2 regions of the Exiguobacterium sp. s95 genome follow, and region 1 is predicted to be linked to the other one. Evidence: riboswitches for the same ligand, from Rfam matches in the RefSeq annotation. Region 1 holds a riboswitch; the other holds the start of a gene.
The links. Region 1 has a riboswitch for cyclic di-GMP ahead of KNP99_RS12710 (hypothetical protein). Riboswitches for the same ligand answer to the same signal wherever they lie in the genome.
Positions count from the first base shown of each region.

Region 2: linked by a shared signal. The riboswitch ahead of KNP99_RS12180 (glycoside hydrolase family 191 protein) and the one ahead of KNP99_RS12710 (hypothetical protein) in region 1 are both predicted to bind cyclic di-GMP.

Region 1 covers NZ_JACSMM010000009.1:18,217-25,911, forward strand. Annotated here, with positions in the region: gene KNP99_RS12700 (ABC transporter ATP-binding protein) at 1-368, opposite strand, end outside; gene KNP99_RS12705 (NAD(P)/FAD-dependent oxidoreductase) at 552-1,607, shown strand; gene KNP99_RS12710 (hypothetical protein) at 1,688-2,479, opposite strand; cyclic di-GMP riboswitch class I at 2,505-2,588, opposite strand; gene KNP99_RS12715 (DUF4305 domain-containing protein) at 3,012-3,245, opposite strand; gene KNP99_RS12720 (CPBP family intramembrane glutamic endopeptidase) at 3,267-3,959, opposite strand; gene groES (co-chaperone GroES) at 4,180-4,464, shown strand; gene groL (chaperonin GroEL) at 4,484-6,124, shown strand; gene KNP99_RS12735 (LysE/ArgO family amino acid transporter) at 6,262-6,882, shown strand; gene KNP99_RS12740 (hypothetical protein) at 7,066-7,662, shown strand.
Region 2 covers NZ_JACSMM010000008.1:41,835-49,529, reverse strand. Annotated here, with positions in the region: gene pelF (GT4 family glycosyltransferase PelF) at 1-500, opposite strand, end outside; gene KNP99_RS12195 (DUF2194 domain-containing protein) at 497-2,335, opposite strand; gene KNP99_RS12190 (hypothetical protein) at 2,332-3,240, opposite strand; gene KNP99_RS12185 (hypothetical protein) at 3,237-4,463, opposite strand; cyclic di-GMP riboswitch class I at 4,543-4,627, shown strand; gene KNP99_RS12180 (glycoside hydrolase family 191 protein) at 4,735-5,526, shown strand; gene KNP99_RS12175 (hypothetical protein) at 5,958-7,695, opposite strand, start outside.

The DNA of each region.
Region 1 (7,695 bases):
GCCCAGTCAATGATCTCGTAATCATGTTTCGTTAAACGACCAAATCCTTTTTGATAAGGAAAACGACCGTATGAGACGAGCTCTGCGACCGTTAGACCGCTTGCACTTTCCGGTGTCTGAGGCAGGATCGCCATTTTCCGGGCAAGCAGCTTTGTACTTTCCTTCGCAATATCGAGACCGTCAAGCAGGGCACGACCAGACTGATGGGGGATGATCCGGGTCATCGCTTTCAATAAGGTCGATTTACCGCAACCATTCGCACCGATGATTGTCGTGATTTGCCGATCCGGAATCTGAACCGTCAAGTCTTTGACGATGGTACGATCTCCGTATCCGATACTGATTTCTTCTGTTGCTAGACGTACCATACGCAGAGGCTCCTTCTCGTTTAAAGCTGTTTTCATTGATAATGATTATCACTATCGTCTCCCTAACCATACCAGTCTCATAAAAACGCTGTCAACATTTTTTCTTGTCTTCAAGAGATGTTCACGTTATCATTGGGAATGAGAATGATAATCAGTCGTAGTCGAGAGCGAGGAGTGAGTGAGATGGAACAGCAGGAATTGTTTGATGTAACGGTAATTGGTGGAGGCCCGGCCGGGTTATACTCGACTTTCTATAGCGGATTACGCGGGATGAAGACGAAAATCATTGAATACCAGGCAGAGCTTGGTGGCAAGATTCATGTTTATCCGGAGAAGATGATTTGGGATGTCGGGGGACAGCCACCCATTACCGGAGCGAAGCTGATCGAGCAACTCGTCGAACAAGGCTTAACGTTTAATCCGTCCGTGCACCTGAATGAAAAAATCATTTCAATCGCAAAAGACGTCTTCGGAAACTTCGTCCTCGAAGCGGAGTCGGGAGAAATTCATTATTCGAAGACAGTCATCGTCGCTGTCGGCGGCGGGATACTCAATCCCCAAAAACTGAAGATTGAAGGGGCCGAACGGTACGAAGTGTCGAACTTGAACTATACCGTCAAATCGATTGAGCGGTTTAAAGATAAGACGGTCCTGATTTCAGGTGGCGGTAACTCAGCGATCGACTGGGCGAACGAGCTCGAACCGATTGCGAAAAAAGTTTACGTCACATACCGGAAAGACTGTTTCACAGGTCACGAGGCACAAGTCGACCAACTCGTCCGAAGCTCAGCCGTCTGTCTCCTCAACACGACGATTCATAAGTTGATCGCAAGCGACGATCACCACCGGATTGCGTCCGTCGAATTGATTGATTGTGCGACGGACGTGACAAACATCGTTGACGTCGATGAAGTCATCATCAACCATGGCTACGAACGGGAAGCAGAGTTGCTCGCGAACTCGGAACTCGACATCAAACAAGTCGACGACTTTTACATCGCCGGTAACGCGTCGAGCGAATCAAGTGTACCGGGATTGTATGCAGCAGGAGATATTTTGACGCATGACGGCAAGGTGAACTTGATTTCGGGTACATTCCAGGACGCGGCAAACGCCGTCAACCGGGCGAAGCAGTTCATTGAACCGGATGCTGCCAAAGTCGCGATGGTCTCATCCCACAATGAAGTTTTCAAAAAACGGAACCGTGAATTGATTCAAGAAATGGTCAACGAAAAGTAAAAAAACACCTGTCTTAAAGATCGCCCCTCGTCACATGGACGTCGGTCGTCTTTAGAGCAGGTGTTTTTTTTGTTTAAGGATTAATCTTCATCTTCATCTTCATGCTCGTCGTCCGAGTCATCATCTGAATCATCATCTTCGTCCTGACCTTGATCATCGTCTTGCTCGTCTTCTTCAACGTGACGGTGCTCTGATTTCGTTTCTTCGTGATCGAAGTACTCGAGTTCAATCTCCAACTCGTAAGAACCAGAGAGAGCGAATAAGCTGACGAGTTGTGCCCGTAATTCCTCTTCCGTCATCTTCGGATGTGACTCGATGAACTGAATCAATTGGCGGACACGGGTTTCATCGACCGTTGCGTCATTCGTTTTGACACGCAGCTGACTCTTCTTCTTTTTAAACTGGTATTTAATCTGACTTTGCGTCGTCTCTGTCGCGAGAGCAATCTTCATTTTTTTCAGCATATCTTCATAGCGGTGACCGGCCTTGTTGCGTTCTTTGCCATCGAGAATTCCATCACCATCAGAATCCCGTTTATATGGTTTTGTCCCAAGCTCGAGTTCGATGTCGTTAGTTAAGCCATCACGGTCCGTATCTTCATGTGCGTCGCTGATCTTATCGCGGTCGCTGTCTTTCTTCCGTGGATTGAGTTTGAGCTTATATTCGGTGTAGTTGCTTAAGCCGTCATGATCCGTATCTTGCTGCGCAAGTTTTTTCCCTTTAAGCTTGTACTTCTTTTCCCAGCTGTCATGGATTCCGTTCTTGTTGCGGTCATGCTTCGATGTTTTACTCTTGGCATCGATTGAGCCGAGCGGCGTCAGCATCAACGCATAAGCAAGACCGGCAGTAACGACATAATTGATTTTTTTCATGTGAACGTAGTCTCCTTTTGTGAACTTCGGTAACTGGCAAGCATAGCTTGAAGCGGTAGCCCCTATAGTTTTGCGTCACCACATTTCTGTGGGTTTGCCCGTTCGATTCCGGTGAAGAACCGTATCTTCAGTATAAGTGATTTGTTTCTATGGATAGATAAGGGTTTTTGATAATGAGTCAGTAAAATATATGTTCCATTCGCGGGGGTAACATTCGAAAGAGCGGTTTTTCGAAACGAGTTTTTTTCCCGTGCTTTCCTCGGGCGAGGCGTAAGCCGTTGCTTCTTGATTCTAGCGAACAAGAAGCAGGGTCTTACTTGCCTCTGACAGCGCAAGTGGTCTTGCGCTTTTTCCCGTAGGAGTCACGAGAAGTAACTCTTTTTTGTCACTTCGATTATTTCGAAACGGGAACAAGCTGACGATAGCGCGTCTAAAAAACTGTTCGCCTGATTTTCCATAAGGATACAGTGAGCAAGAGACAAAAAAATCCGCCCTTTCACGAACTGAATCGGTCAAGAGGCGGACAGGTTACTTATTCTTTATCATTTTTTTTGTTTTGTTCCTTCTCAATCATCTTCTTCGCAGCCATCCGGAAGCGGAAAATCAAGTAAAGACGGTAAAAGTCGATCGCTGCGAACAGTGTCAACAGAATCGTCCAAAAGTTAAAGACGGTTCCTGCCTCGATCGAGTTGCTGTACGCGAGGTACATGAAGAGAATACCGAACAGGGCATAAAATAATGCCATGAAGTTTGAGCCTTGGCGCATGAAAACACTACCTTTCCTAAGTTAAGTCATTGCATAGAGTGCGAGTACGACAATTCCGTTATTGAAAACGTGAATCGCAATCGGTGCTATGATGCGGCGCGTTTTGACGAAGACGAGTGAGAAAACAAAACTCATTGCGACATAAATCAAAAACTTGTTGTCTCCGTGGATGAACCCGAAGATAACACCACTGAGAACGAAGCTGAAGACGAAGTTCAGTTTTGTCGACAAGTTCCCGAACATAATGTGGCGGAATAAAAATTCTTCCATGATCGGTCCGAGTAAGACGACCATCAGCTGTAAAATCGGGATGACTTGGATTGCTTTCATGATGTCATCCGTATTTTGTGATTTCGCGACGTTTTCGAGTCCACCAGACATCCAGGCATCAAGAAGGTTGACGCTAATCAGTAAGGCGTAAAGCAACACGATTCCGATCCCAATCCACTTTAATGTGTCGATCGGATCCGTCTGATTGCCCTCTGCTTTCCACTTCTGCCAGTCAGGACGAAGACAGAAGAACGAGACGATGACGGCAACGGTAAAGCCAATCGCAAGCCACCAGCCGAGGACACCCGGAATTTGGCTTTTTGAGAGAAAGCTCGGGAATGTTGCCGGTACGAGCTGGACGATCAAATAAATCACAATCGGAATGATGTGACGGATTTGCCACTTATCAGCCATGTTGAACGGCAGATTGACGGAATTTTTCATCGGTCGGGACACAACTCCTTTGTATTGAAGGTACTGTCCCGATTGTAACAAACAAACAGGCCGGGCGCACGAATGGTGATGGTTCAAAGATGGCGATTTCGGGAAAACGGATAAGGGTTCAGGGTTGAATTTCGATTGAAAACCGTTTAAGATAAAAATATGTTAGCACTCCATTAAAGTGAGTGCTAAAAAACAGTCATTTTCAAGGAGGATGTTTCGCATGTTAAAACCACTTGGTGATCGCATCGTGATCGAAGTCGTTAAAAAAGAAGAAACAACACTCGGAGGAATCGTTCTTCCTGGGTCAGCGAAAGAAAAGCCACAAGAGGGTAAAGTCATCGCTGTCGGTACAGGCCGTGTGACAGAGCAGGGTGTACGTGTACCACTTGAAGTGAACGTCGGCGACCATGTCATCTACGCACAGTATGCCGGGTCAGAAGTCAAAGTCGATGGCAATGAATACTTAATCTTACGCGAAAGCGATATTTTAGCAGTAGCACAATAATAAAAGGGGGATTTCAGTCATGGCAAAAGATATCTTATTCAGTGAAGAAGCACGCCGCGCGATGCTCCGCGGTGTCGACGCATTAGCAGACGCAGTCAAAGTGACGATCGGACCAAAAGGACGCAACGTCGTCCTCGAACGTAAATTCGGTTCACCACTCATCACGAACGATGGTGTGACGATCGCAAAAGAAATCGAACTCGAAGACCACTTTGAAAATATGGGTGCGAAACTCGTCGCAGAAGTTGCGTCGAAAACGAACGAAATCGCAGGGGATGGTACGACAACAGCGACAGTCCTCGCACAAGCGATGATCCGTGAAGGACTCAAAAACGTCACAGCGGGTGCGAACCCGATGGTCATCCGTAAAGGAATCGAAAAAGCGGTCCGCCGTGCCGTCGAAGAGCTCCACGCCATCGCAAAACCGATCGAAGGCAAAGAAGCGATCGCACAAGTTGCGGCGATTTCAGCTGCTGACGAAGAAGTCGGTCAATTGATCGCAGAAGCAATGGAACGTGTCGGTCAGGACGGTGTCATCACGATCGAAGAGTCACGCGGCTTCACGACAGAACTCGACGTCGTTGAAGGGATGCAGTTCGACCGTGGATACGCGTCACCATACATGATCACGGATTCCGACAAGATGGAAGCGGTGCTTGAGAACCCGTACATCTTAGTCACAGATAAAAAAATCTCGAACATCCAGGAAATCTTGCCGGTCCTCGAGCAAGTCGTCCAACAAAATAAACCGCTCTTAATCATCGCGGAAGACGTCGAAGGCGAAGCACTCGCGACACTCGTCGTCAACAAACTCCGTGGTACGTTCAACGCGGTTGCGGTGAAAGCACCAGGCTTCGGTGACCGCCGTAAAGCGATGCTCGAAGACATCTCGATCGTCACAGGGGCAGAGTTGATCACAGAAGAGCTCGGTCTTGATTTGAAAGAAACACAAATCATGCAACTCGGCCGTGCGTCGAAAGTCGTCGTCTCAAAAGACAACACGACGATCGTCGAAGGACACGGACACAGTGATTCAATCGAAGCACGTGTCGGCGCCATCCGTGCGCAAATCGAAGAAACGTCAAGCGACTTCGACCGTGAAAAACTGCAAGAGCGTCTTGCGAAACTCGCGGGCGGCGTAGCTGTCGTCAAAGTCGGAGCAGCAACAGAAACGGAACTGAAAGAACGCAAGCTCCGGATTGAAGATGCACTGAATGCGACACGTGCAGCCGTCGAAGAAGGAATCGTTGCCGGTGGGGGAACAGCCTTTATTCACGTGACGAAAGCCGTCGAATCGATTCTTGCTGTCTCAACAGGCGACGAAGCGACAGGCGTCAACATCGTCCTTCGTGCGCTCGAAGCACCACTCCGTCAAATCGCGGAAAACGCCGGTCAAGAAGGTTCAGTCATCGTCGAGCGTCTCAAACATGAAGCGCAAGGCATGGGCTACAACGCCGCGACAGACGAGTACGTTGACATGATTGAAGCGGGAATCGTCGACCCGGCGAAAGTGACGCGTTCAGCACTTCAAAACGCAGCGTCTGTTTCAGCGATGTTCCTGACGACGGAAGCCGTCATCGCCGATAAACCAGAACCAGCCGGATCTGCTCCTGCAATGCCTGATATGGGCGGCATGGGTGGAATGGGCGGCATGATGTAAGACATTTCATCTTTAAGTACCGAATCCTAGCAAATAGGGTTCGGTACTTTTTATTTGCAATAGTATACTTAATATTTGAAAGAACTACATAAACAGTATGTATCATTTTTTTAGGTGAGAAGAGAGGAGGCCATCAAGTGAATGAAATTTTAAAGGGGATGTTGACGTCAGGTACGCTCATTGTAGCAATCGGAGCTCAAAATGCGTTTGTTCTAAAACAAGGTTTATTGAAAAACAATATTTTCTGGGTAGTCCTAGTATGTTTCTTATGCGATGTGTTACTGATGTGTACCGGCGTACTAGGAGTCGGTACTGCTATTAAAAATAATACTTTTGCGAATGTCGGTCTTGCGATTGTCGGAGGACTATTTCTGCTCTTATACGGATTCAAATCTTTGCGTAATGCGTTGTCTTCATCAAGTGCAATCGACATTTCAACTGATGCCAAAATTATCCCTATTCACAAGACGATCTTACTCACATTAGCGATTACACTTTTAAATCCACATGTATATTTAGATACAGTCGTCGTGATAGGGGGAATAGCTGGGACTTTGACATTGGATCAAAAAGTTAATTTCTTAATCGGGGCCTTGATTGCATCGTTTGTATGGTTTTTGGGTCTGGGTTATGGGGCGAGATGGCTAATTCCTGTATTTAAAAAACCAATAGCATGGAAGGTTTTAGATTTTGGAATAGGTTGCTTGATGTTTTGGCTCTCGTATCAATTGATTCAGTTTGCGCTAGAAACTCTCTGAAAATTGATATTTTATCGACTACTTTTAACAAGTATAATGATTTAATACTTCTATTTAAAAATACTTTAGAATAGAAAAGTGAAACTTATTTTGATTTTTTTATGTATAGAGTTTAAAGGTTGAAAAATAAACTGTTTAATTACTTTAATGGTATAAATACTAATTTTATTAAAGGTGGATTATATGGCGAAAATTGAAATTACATCAATTGTTGAAGGCGGGAAAAAAGTTGGAAAGTTAATTAAAGATAATCAAAAAGAGATCTTAGCTGGGATGGGTGTAGCCAAAACGGGAATCAAATTATTAAAAGAGAATACGGGAAATAAAAAAGAAAATCAAATAATAAAAAAGAAGTTATCTTATAGAGAACAAATGTATAAGAAGTACGAGAATGAAATACTGCCAAAATTAGATAGTCAAAATCGACTTGAACTTTTTCAATACATAGACGACATCGAACAATATGTTCAACAATTAAAAGAAGAAGAAAAAAGAGAAAATAAACTTAAAAAGCCTTTATACGAGAAAAAAATAAAAAAATGGGACTCTCTTTTAATGCAAATTCGAAACAAAATGAGTACTAAAGATTATCTTGAATTCATTAAAATTTACAACGATCCACATTATCAAAGTAATTATTTCAAAGGGTTTGAAGGGCATGTTGAGAAATTTAAAACGTATATTGGTACTAAAGAAAATGATGCTTTCCTAAAGTATTTGGAAAAAACAACTGGTCGAGACATTGAAAAAATCAAAAAAGACTTCATGATAATAGAGTGAATTTTAAGAAATATAACCAGTTCCTGCAGGGGA
Region 2 (7,695 bases), on a different contig from region 1:
GCCGAGTGAATCAAGTCGACTTGCGGTAACTCCGCCTGCAGTAACTCGAGGACCGGCGTATACATACTCCGCCACATCCAGAGGTAATCGATAAATGAGCCGGATTGTTTTTCCGTCTCATAACTCGTCTTGACGAGTTCGAAGAAGAGCCGGCTCGCGAAGAAGTGCTCCGACGTCCCGACCGCTTGTTCGAAGATCGGGAAGACCGGGGCTTCGACGTGTTGGAACGTCATCCATTGTTGAATCAACCGCCCTTGTTCTGCCGACAGGACGTGCTTCGGTTTCGGACGGTCGTATTTGAGATCGAGTGATAAGTTCGTCACACCCATCACATTGTCCGGTAAGTTGTATTTATAATCCGCTTCCGTCAGTTGCGTCGGTGTGATGGCGATGATTTCAAACTGATGCATCGGCATCTGCTGGATCACCATGTGGACCCAGCTCGCGACACCACCGCTGACGTAGGGATAGCTGCCTTCGACGACTAAACCAATCTTCATTCTGTTCCCTCCTCGATCGGTAGCGTGACCGTTGCTTTCGTCAACGTGACTTGATACAACGTCTCGCCTGCAAGCGCGCGGACCGTCCCGAAATCGAACGTCCCTGTCTTGAGGTGTTGACCCGGAGCGACACGGACGAGCATGACCGATGGCTTCAACATGTTCGTCCCGTTGATTTCAATCGTCTTGTCCGTATAGGTGACGTTGATGTCCGACTGTTGGTACTGGACGTATTTTTCATACGCTTCGTACTGGGTCAAGCTCTCGAGGTACGGATACATCGTCTTGACGTCGCGGAACATCTCTTCCATCGTCTTCTCCATCTCTGCCCAGCCCTTCCCTTTCGACCGGTCTTCGTCTAGCACGTCATCCGGGTGGATGAAGTGGGTAAACATTCCGAAGTTCGCGATGGCGTCCGCCATGACGAACGTATCGTTTGCCGTTTCGTTGTAGCCGCTCGAAATACGCGGGAAGTTATACAGATTTTGATGGACAGGATCCGGTCCGAACTCCTGGATATAGCTACCCATCGAGGGATCACCCGAGTAGAGTGAGGCGACGATCAACTTGTCTTTAAAGACATTGTTGAGTGCTGTCAAACCGGTCTCATTGATGATGTTCGACGGCGGGACATAACTTTGAATCGACTCGTTCGGGAAGTAATAGTCGTGCGTCCCGATGACTTTCTTTAATGCTTCCTCCATTTGATCACGGTTGTTCCACGGGATATAACCGAGGTTCGGGTCAAGCGTCTCACCGGCGACGACGAGTGGCTGGTGATTAAAGCCGTGCAGTCCGATTTCGCCACCCATCTTCAGCAGACCCCGCCCATAGTTGAGCATCGGGGTGCGGATTTTCTCCGACAAGTCTTCCGTCGTCTCTTCCGTCGTATTCTTATAGCTGCCGATGATGAACCCGGTATAGGTAACATCTTGTTCGTCGGCGATTCGTTTCATGTCACGCCACCAGATTTCTTTAAAGAACTCCTTGATCGTCCGGTTATAAGTCTTCTCGATTGCGGCGTTCGTATTCCCGGGGACCGGTGACGGGAAGTCATCAAGATGCGTCACTTTGATCGCCGCCTGTTGACTGACGAATGACGGGAACAATAACGATAACGTCTGGAGCATTAAACCGCGTGAGTTTTTCTCAGCGAGCGATGTCGTGTTCCAGAACAGGACTGTTCCCTTGCCGTACGGTGATGTCCAAAGAATCGGTTCACCGGACGCCGTGATTTTGACGTCCGCTTGCGGTAGCAGCTCGACGTCGGCAATACTGTGGGCGAACAAGTTTGACGAGTCAGGCAAATCGACGAAACCAGGGAAGATTTCTTCCTTGAAGGTCAACCCGTTGATGCCGTCTTTGAAATCACCGAACTGTTTCACCCCGACGAGCTCCGCCCAGTCTTGATTGATGAAACGTCCCGCGATATAGAGTCGTCCGCCGTCTTCAACGAATTGACGAATCGTCTCATACGGCCAGTCGCGCGAATGCTCGCCGGACAGGACAAGCACTGTCCGCTCGGACGGCTCCAATTGCTCGATTTCTTTGATTGAGATATTCGTATACGGGACTTTCGCGTACTTCAGTGCATATTTAAAGTTCGTCAAGACACTTTTTGAGAGCTCGCCTTTATCCTGATGGATATAGACTTGTAACGGTTCTCCGTCCATCTGTCCCTCCTTGCCCGACATCGTCTGAAACGTCTTTTGTTGCGTCTCCTCGGTCGGAATCAGGCGATGTCCATAATCAAGACGTAACAACTGGACGACGCCGATCGTGACGAGCAGAATCGCGAAGACGGCGACGACGTAGGTCGTGATCGATTTTTTCATAGTTCCACTCCTTCCAGCCGGTCCAAAATGTAGCGTTTGTCGTCCGGAATGTCGTCCGGTGCGACGTGTGTTTTTAGTTGTGTCACGAGCGGGGCCAACTTCGTCCAGTCCCCTCTCGTGAAGTGATATTCGATTGCCAGCAGGTAGCCGTCCGCTTGCTCCGGGTAGTGCATGATCAAGCGTTCATAGTAGCCGAGTCCGTCCGCGACGTCGCCTTTTGCGAGTGCGAGCTTGCCGCACGCCTTCAAGCACGTCGCGTCCGTCGGATACTGAATCCGCATGTCTTGTAAATACGATCCGAACCGATCAAAGATCCGTTTTTGCATGCTGTCGTCGAGCAGTCCACTTTCGATGAAGGCTTCGAAGGCGTCAATCAAGTGGTAATACGTCGTGACATGCCCCGGATTAAGTTGTTCCTCGCGACTTTTAATCGTCGCTTCGTACCGGTCATATAACGTATTGCGGACCGTCGCGGCGTAGTGGACCGTCTCCGAGTCGGCATGGTCGAGCCCGAACTGGAGATACTTCCCGGAGTCGGCAATCGATGTCGTCGTCAAGCGGACGATCGATTGTTTCCGTTCCTTCGCGTCCATCGCCATCGCTTCGCCCATCGGCACCAAGTCGATGTTGTCGGCCGCCTGTTGTTGCAGTCCTTCCAGGTTGACGACGTCGAACTCGATGTAGTCATCGTAGTCGAGCAACGTCTTGTCTGACGCGTATCGTCTTGCGATCAGCCAACTGACGAGACCGAACAGTTCACCGAGCAACGGGACGAAATAACAGATCAGGGCGATCCACTTGACGAGACCGCGCTGTGCCAGGTCCATCCGTGCCGTGATCAGTTTCGTGACGAGAAAGACGATGACGGCATGAATCAGAAAAAATAACAGGACGAAGAAAATCATCCAAGATTCCCTCCTTTTCGTGCGAACAACTCTTTAATCCGTTGCTTGAATCCTTCAGCGTTCTCTTGCGGTGTTCCCGGTAAGAGGAAGTGGAGCATTTGATTCGTCTCGTCATAGCCGATGATGTCGATTTCCCGCATCGACTGGCGTAGGATTAATTCCATTTCAATCAACGACAGCCGGACCTGTTCGACCGGCAAGACGACCGTACTGTACGGCTGATCGTACTGTTCAGCTCGGTGTTGTTGGAGTGCGACTTTTTTATTGAATGGCTCGATTTGATAAATCCGTGTCCCTTCAATCAAATCACCACGCGACGCATTCCATTCCATCGTTAACGCTTTTTCGATTCGTGTCCCGGTCCAGTCGAGAATCAACTGCATGATGTTCATCTCGTAACTCGTCAGGCGGTTGAAGTCGATCGCCTGAATGACGACAACTTCCTGAATCTTCCCGTCGTAGCGGATTGGTGCGATCAGTAACGGGACGTCCGTCTCGTCCATCGTCCGGATTGAAATCGCATTCGTCTTGAACATCCGTTGATAGATGCCGGTCGACGGATCGATGAATAGTGTTTGCGGCAAGACCTCTTTCTCACCGAACCGGACGTGGAGTCGTAACGTCCGTTTGGACGCATCGACGTGATAGATGGCAAGATTCTCTGCCTTGAACGAACGTTTCAAGACATCGACGAGGCGATCGCGGACGATGTCGGCCGCCGTTTGGTCGAGCTCGAGTCCGACTTGGTAGATTTTCGTTAATGTATGATCCGAGTCGAGGACCTTCTTTTGCATTGTCGACTGCGACAGTCGGAGCTTTTCGACCGTCTCGAGCAAGTGGTTGTTTTCTTCGACGACTTCTTCGTGGCGGAGCCGTAACGATAAATAACGTTCCTGGAACGAGGTGCTGAAAATCCCGCAGACCATCGCGACGAGGAAGTGGAAGATGATCCAGCTCAGTTCCGTCCGGTCGTATAAAAATAAGAGAATGTCTGATCCTTCGACCGACAGGAAAAACAGGTGGTACAGCATCGTCATCGTGAAACTGACGAACGCTCCGAGCAGACCATAGCGGAGGGCAAACAATAAAATATAAAAGATTAACGGATCAATCGCCCAATTCGAGACCGAAAGGCTAAACATATAGTCAAAGAAACCGATAAGTAAAATACTAGCTAGCATTTCTATCCATTTGACTGTATTTCTATGCTGTGTGTAAATCATGGCACACTCTCCTTAAAATAGTTATTTACATTTTTGTTAGCAGTGGTAAGATTTAGTCAAACAGGCAATTACAACTAAATATCGAGAAGGGCAAACTTACTGAAAAGTAAGGGCGCAAAGACATGGGTCGTCGATCTTCGGATACCGATCGCCAGTCTGCAATGCCGCAGCCGCTCTCTGATAAAAAATCAGGAGGCTACTAACCATGGGTATTATCTCACTCAAACGCGTGACGTCTTTTTTGTGCATTCTTTTTTTAGGAGTGTTACTAATGACACCAATCACGGGCAAAGCTCAATCAACGAATCCACTCGATTCCGTCAGCTCGTATAAGGTCTACTACGATGCACCGACGAAATCAAAAATCAAGAAGATGCAAAAGTACGATGTCATGATCATCGAACCGGTCTTCTACTCGGCGAAACAAATCGCAGAAATTCAAAAGTACGGCACGAAAGTCTACGGCTACATCAACACGATGGAAGCCGACAACTGGAACACAGACTTGATGGCGCAATTAAAGGAATCAGATTTCTTCCACCGTGATGGACAACGTGTCCACTACGCGGAGTGGGATTCATACTTAATGGACATCAACTCGAAGCATTACCAAGCGGTCCTCATGCAAGAAGTCGAAAAGCAGGTCGTCAATAAAGGACTCGACGGTGTCTTCTTGGATACAGTCGGCGACATCGACAACGAACATGCCGACCAACCAAAGATTCTTGAGCAGCAGCAAGTCGCGATGACGAACTTCTTAAAGAGCGTCAAGACGAAACATGCGGACCTCTCATTGATTCAAAACTGGGGCTTCGGGACATTAAAATACCATACGTACCCGTACATCGATGGCATCATGTGGGAAAGCTTCAACTACTCGACGGTCGCAAAAGACCAATGGTCAAAAGACCGGATGGCAGATCTTCAGGAGTTGAACGAAGAAGAAGACATCAAGACATTGACGATTTCTTCTAAGCAAGGTGCGAAAAGTGCGAAGTACGCGAAAAAGAATGGGTTCATTCACTTAAAATCAAACAAGACGCTGAATTACAATAAATTCTAAACCACTTGAATATAATCTCATAACCGATTACTCAATTCCAATTCTGAGTGCTTCTGCATGACACAATTATACAGGATGCACAAAACAAAACCGGTCACTTTTCAGAGGCAGGTCAACGAATTGAAACATCGAACGCAAAAAGAGGTCCAGGCGATGGTTATCGCTTGGACCTCTTCTTGTGTAAAAAACAAACAATAGTTTAGATGAACTAACTCGATCTATTATTTTTGAGCAAATGAAAATAGTATTAGTACACCCTTAAACAAACATTTTTTTGAACCTCGCCCGTTCCTTCTTAATGCGCTTTACACGACCGAGTTCATTCCTGAGTATTTTCCAGAACTTAAAATCGCTACACCGTGTGTTGAGATATGTCTATTGATTAAATATATCTTGAGAACATCAATTGACGACTTAATAAAGAATCTAAATTATTTTTTACTGGTCAATACTTTTTCTGTCAGCGTCTTCTTATCATCAACATCATTTTTTAAGATGACTTTAATTGTCTTCGTTCCTTTTTTAATAGGTGATTTTAACTTAACTTTAAACGTCCCACTTGATGAGGGTTTGACAACGTATTTTTTATCATTGGCAAGCAACTCAAATGATTTTTTGACGGAAATTTTCCCGTGGATTTCTTTATCTCCGATATACACTTTTTTCAATTGAACCTTTGGAAAAGCTGTACTCGTCACCTTAAAGGTCGACCACAACGAAGTCTGTTGACTGACGTTTGTGGCACGAACCATAATTTTGTTGATCGCGTTCTCTTTGTAAGTAGTTTGTTTTTTAGGAGTGTAAATAAAGCTTAGATATTTTACAGGTGAAACTACCTTTTCTGTAATCAACTTATTGTTCGAAAAATATTTAATTTCGATTTTCTTCAATCGATCATCTGAGAGTAAATTGAATGCGGGATCTGAGTCTGCGATATATTTCGATGCTAGTTGAATGCGAGGTGATGTACTATCTCCAATGGTTTGATAATAGTAGTCCTTTTTTAAGCCGTCCTCACTCGTTATCGTTGAATCGATACTTGCACTGTAATCAATTCTAAAAGCTTGTTTTTGATTTAGACTGATTTGAAAGTTTCCTTTTCCATCTGCTTTTGCTTCGTAGTTTCTAGGCATAATATAAGAGGATTCATAGTTTCTGAAGACTGAGAAGTTAATCTTAACTTTAGCAAACGGATCTGTTCGTCCAACCAAAGTTAATGCATTACTTTGTTTCAAATCATACTTCGGTTTCACGATACGTTTGAATATCCCTTTTATAGCACGTGAATTCGGATCGTTTTGTTTTTTAAATAACGTTAACGTATAGTGATCACCGTCTTGGATTTCTGTGACATTAATGCTTTTCAGTTCCTGCATCCACCGATCAAACGTCAATTGTTTTAAATCCCATTCTCCGTTAGGTTTTTCAATCAACAACTCCGCTTGTAAATGCGCATCTTTTTCATACATGGGATTAAAAATAACCAATTCACCGTTTTGAACTTTTAACACTGGCTCAGGAATTTTTCGCTCATCGTCTACATTAATGGATTTGATTAGGTGATAGTTGCCATTCTTCCTTTTTAGGAATACTTGATAGCTCAGATTATATGCATTTGGGAGCTTTAGCTTAATTTCACCTGTCGCATCCGAATTAAAGTTTATCGACAGGCCGTTACTTGCTTCGATTTTGAATTCTTTGTTCGAAAGAGTCGTACCATTTAATTCTGCATTGTTAGAAGACAAGGATTGCGATAATGAAAATGGAAAGGCATCTGTATTGAAATCGGTATCGAAAAATACGGATACAGCTGGTTTTCCTTTTGGGATGACTGTTAATTGATGTGTCGGGTCTTCTGAAATAGCAAGAGAACATGTAAACATGCCCGATGTATCGGGTGATGAACAGGTTTGTTTGTCCAATTGAACTTGCGCATCACTATAGGTTTTCCCAATGACTGTATTACTTCTGACGTCATGTGAGAAATAGACTGCCTTCTCTTTACTAGGTATGAATGAGGAGATTTGAATCGTTTGGTTGAACAAGGGAACGGGTGATTGCGCATCTTGTATAGTAAAAGAGGTTCCCTCCTCTAACTCATAAGAGGACAATGGAATATGAATATCAATGTTTCCGTCTGCTTCTAGTTCAATATCTTGTTTGGTATTC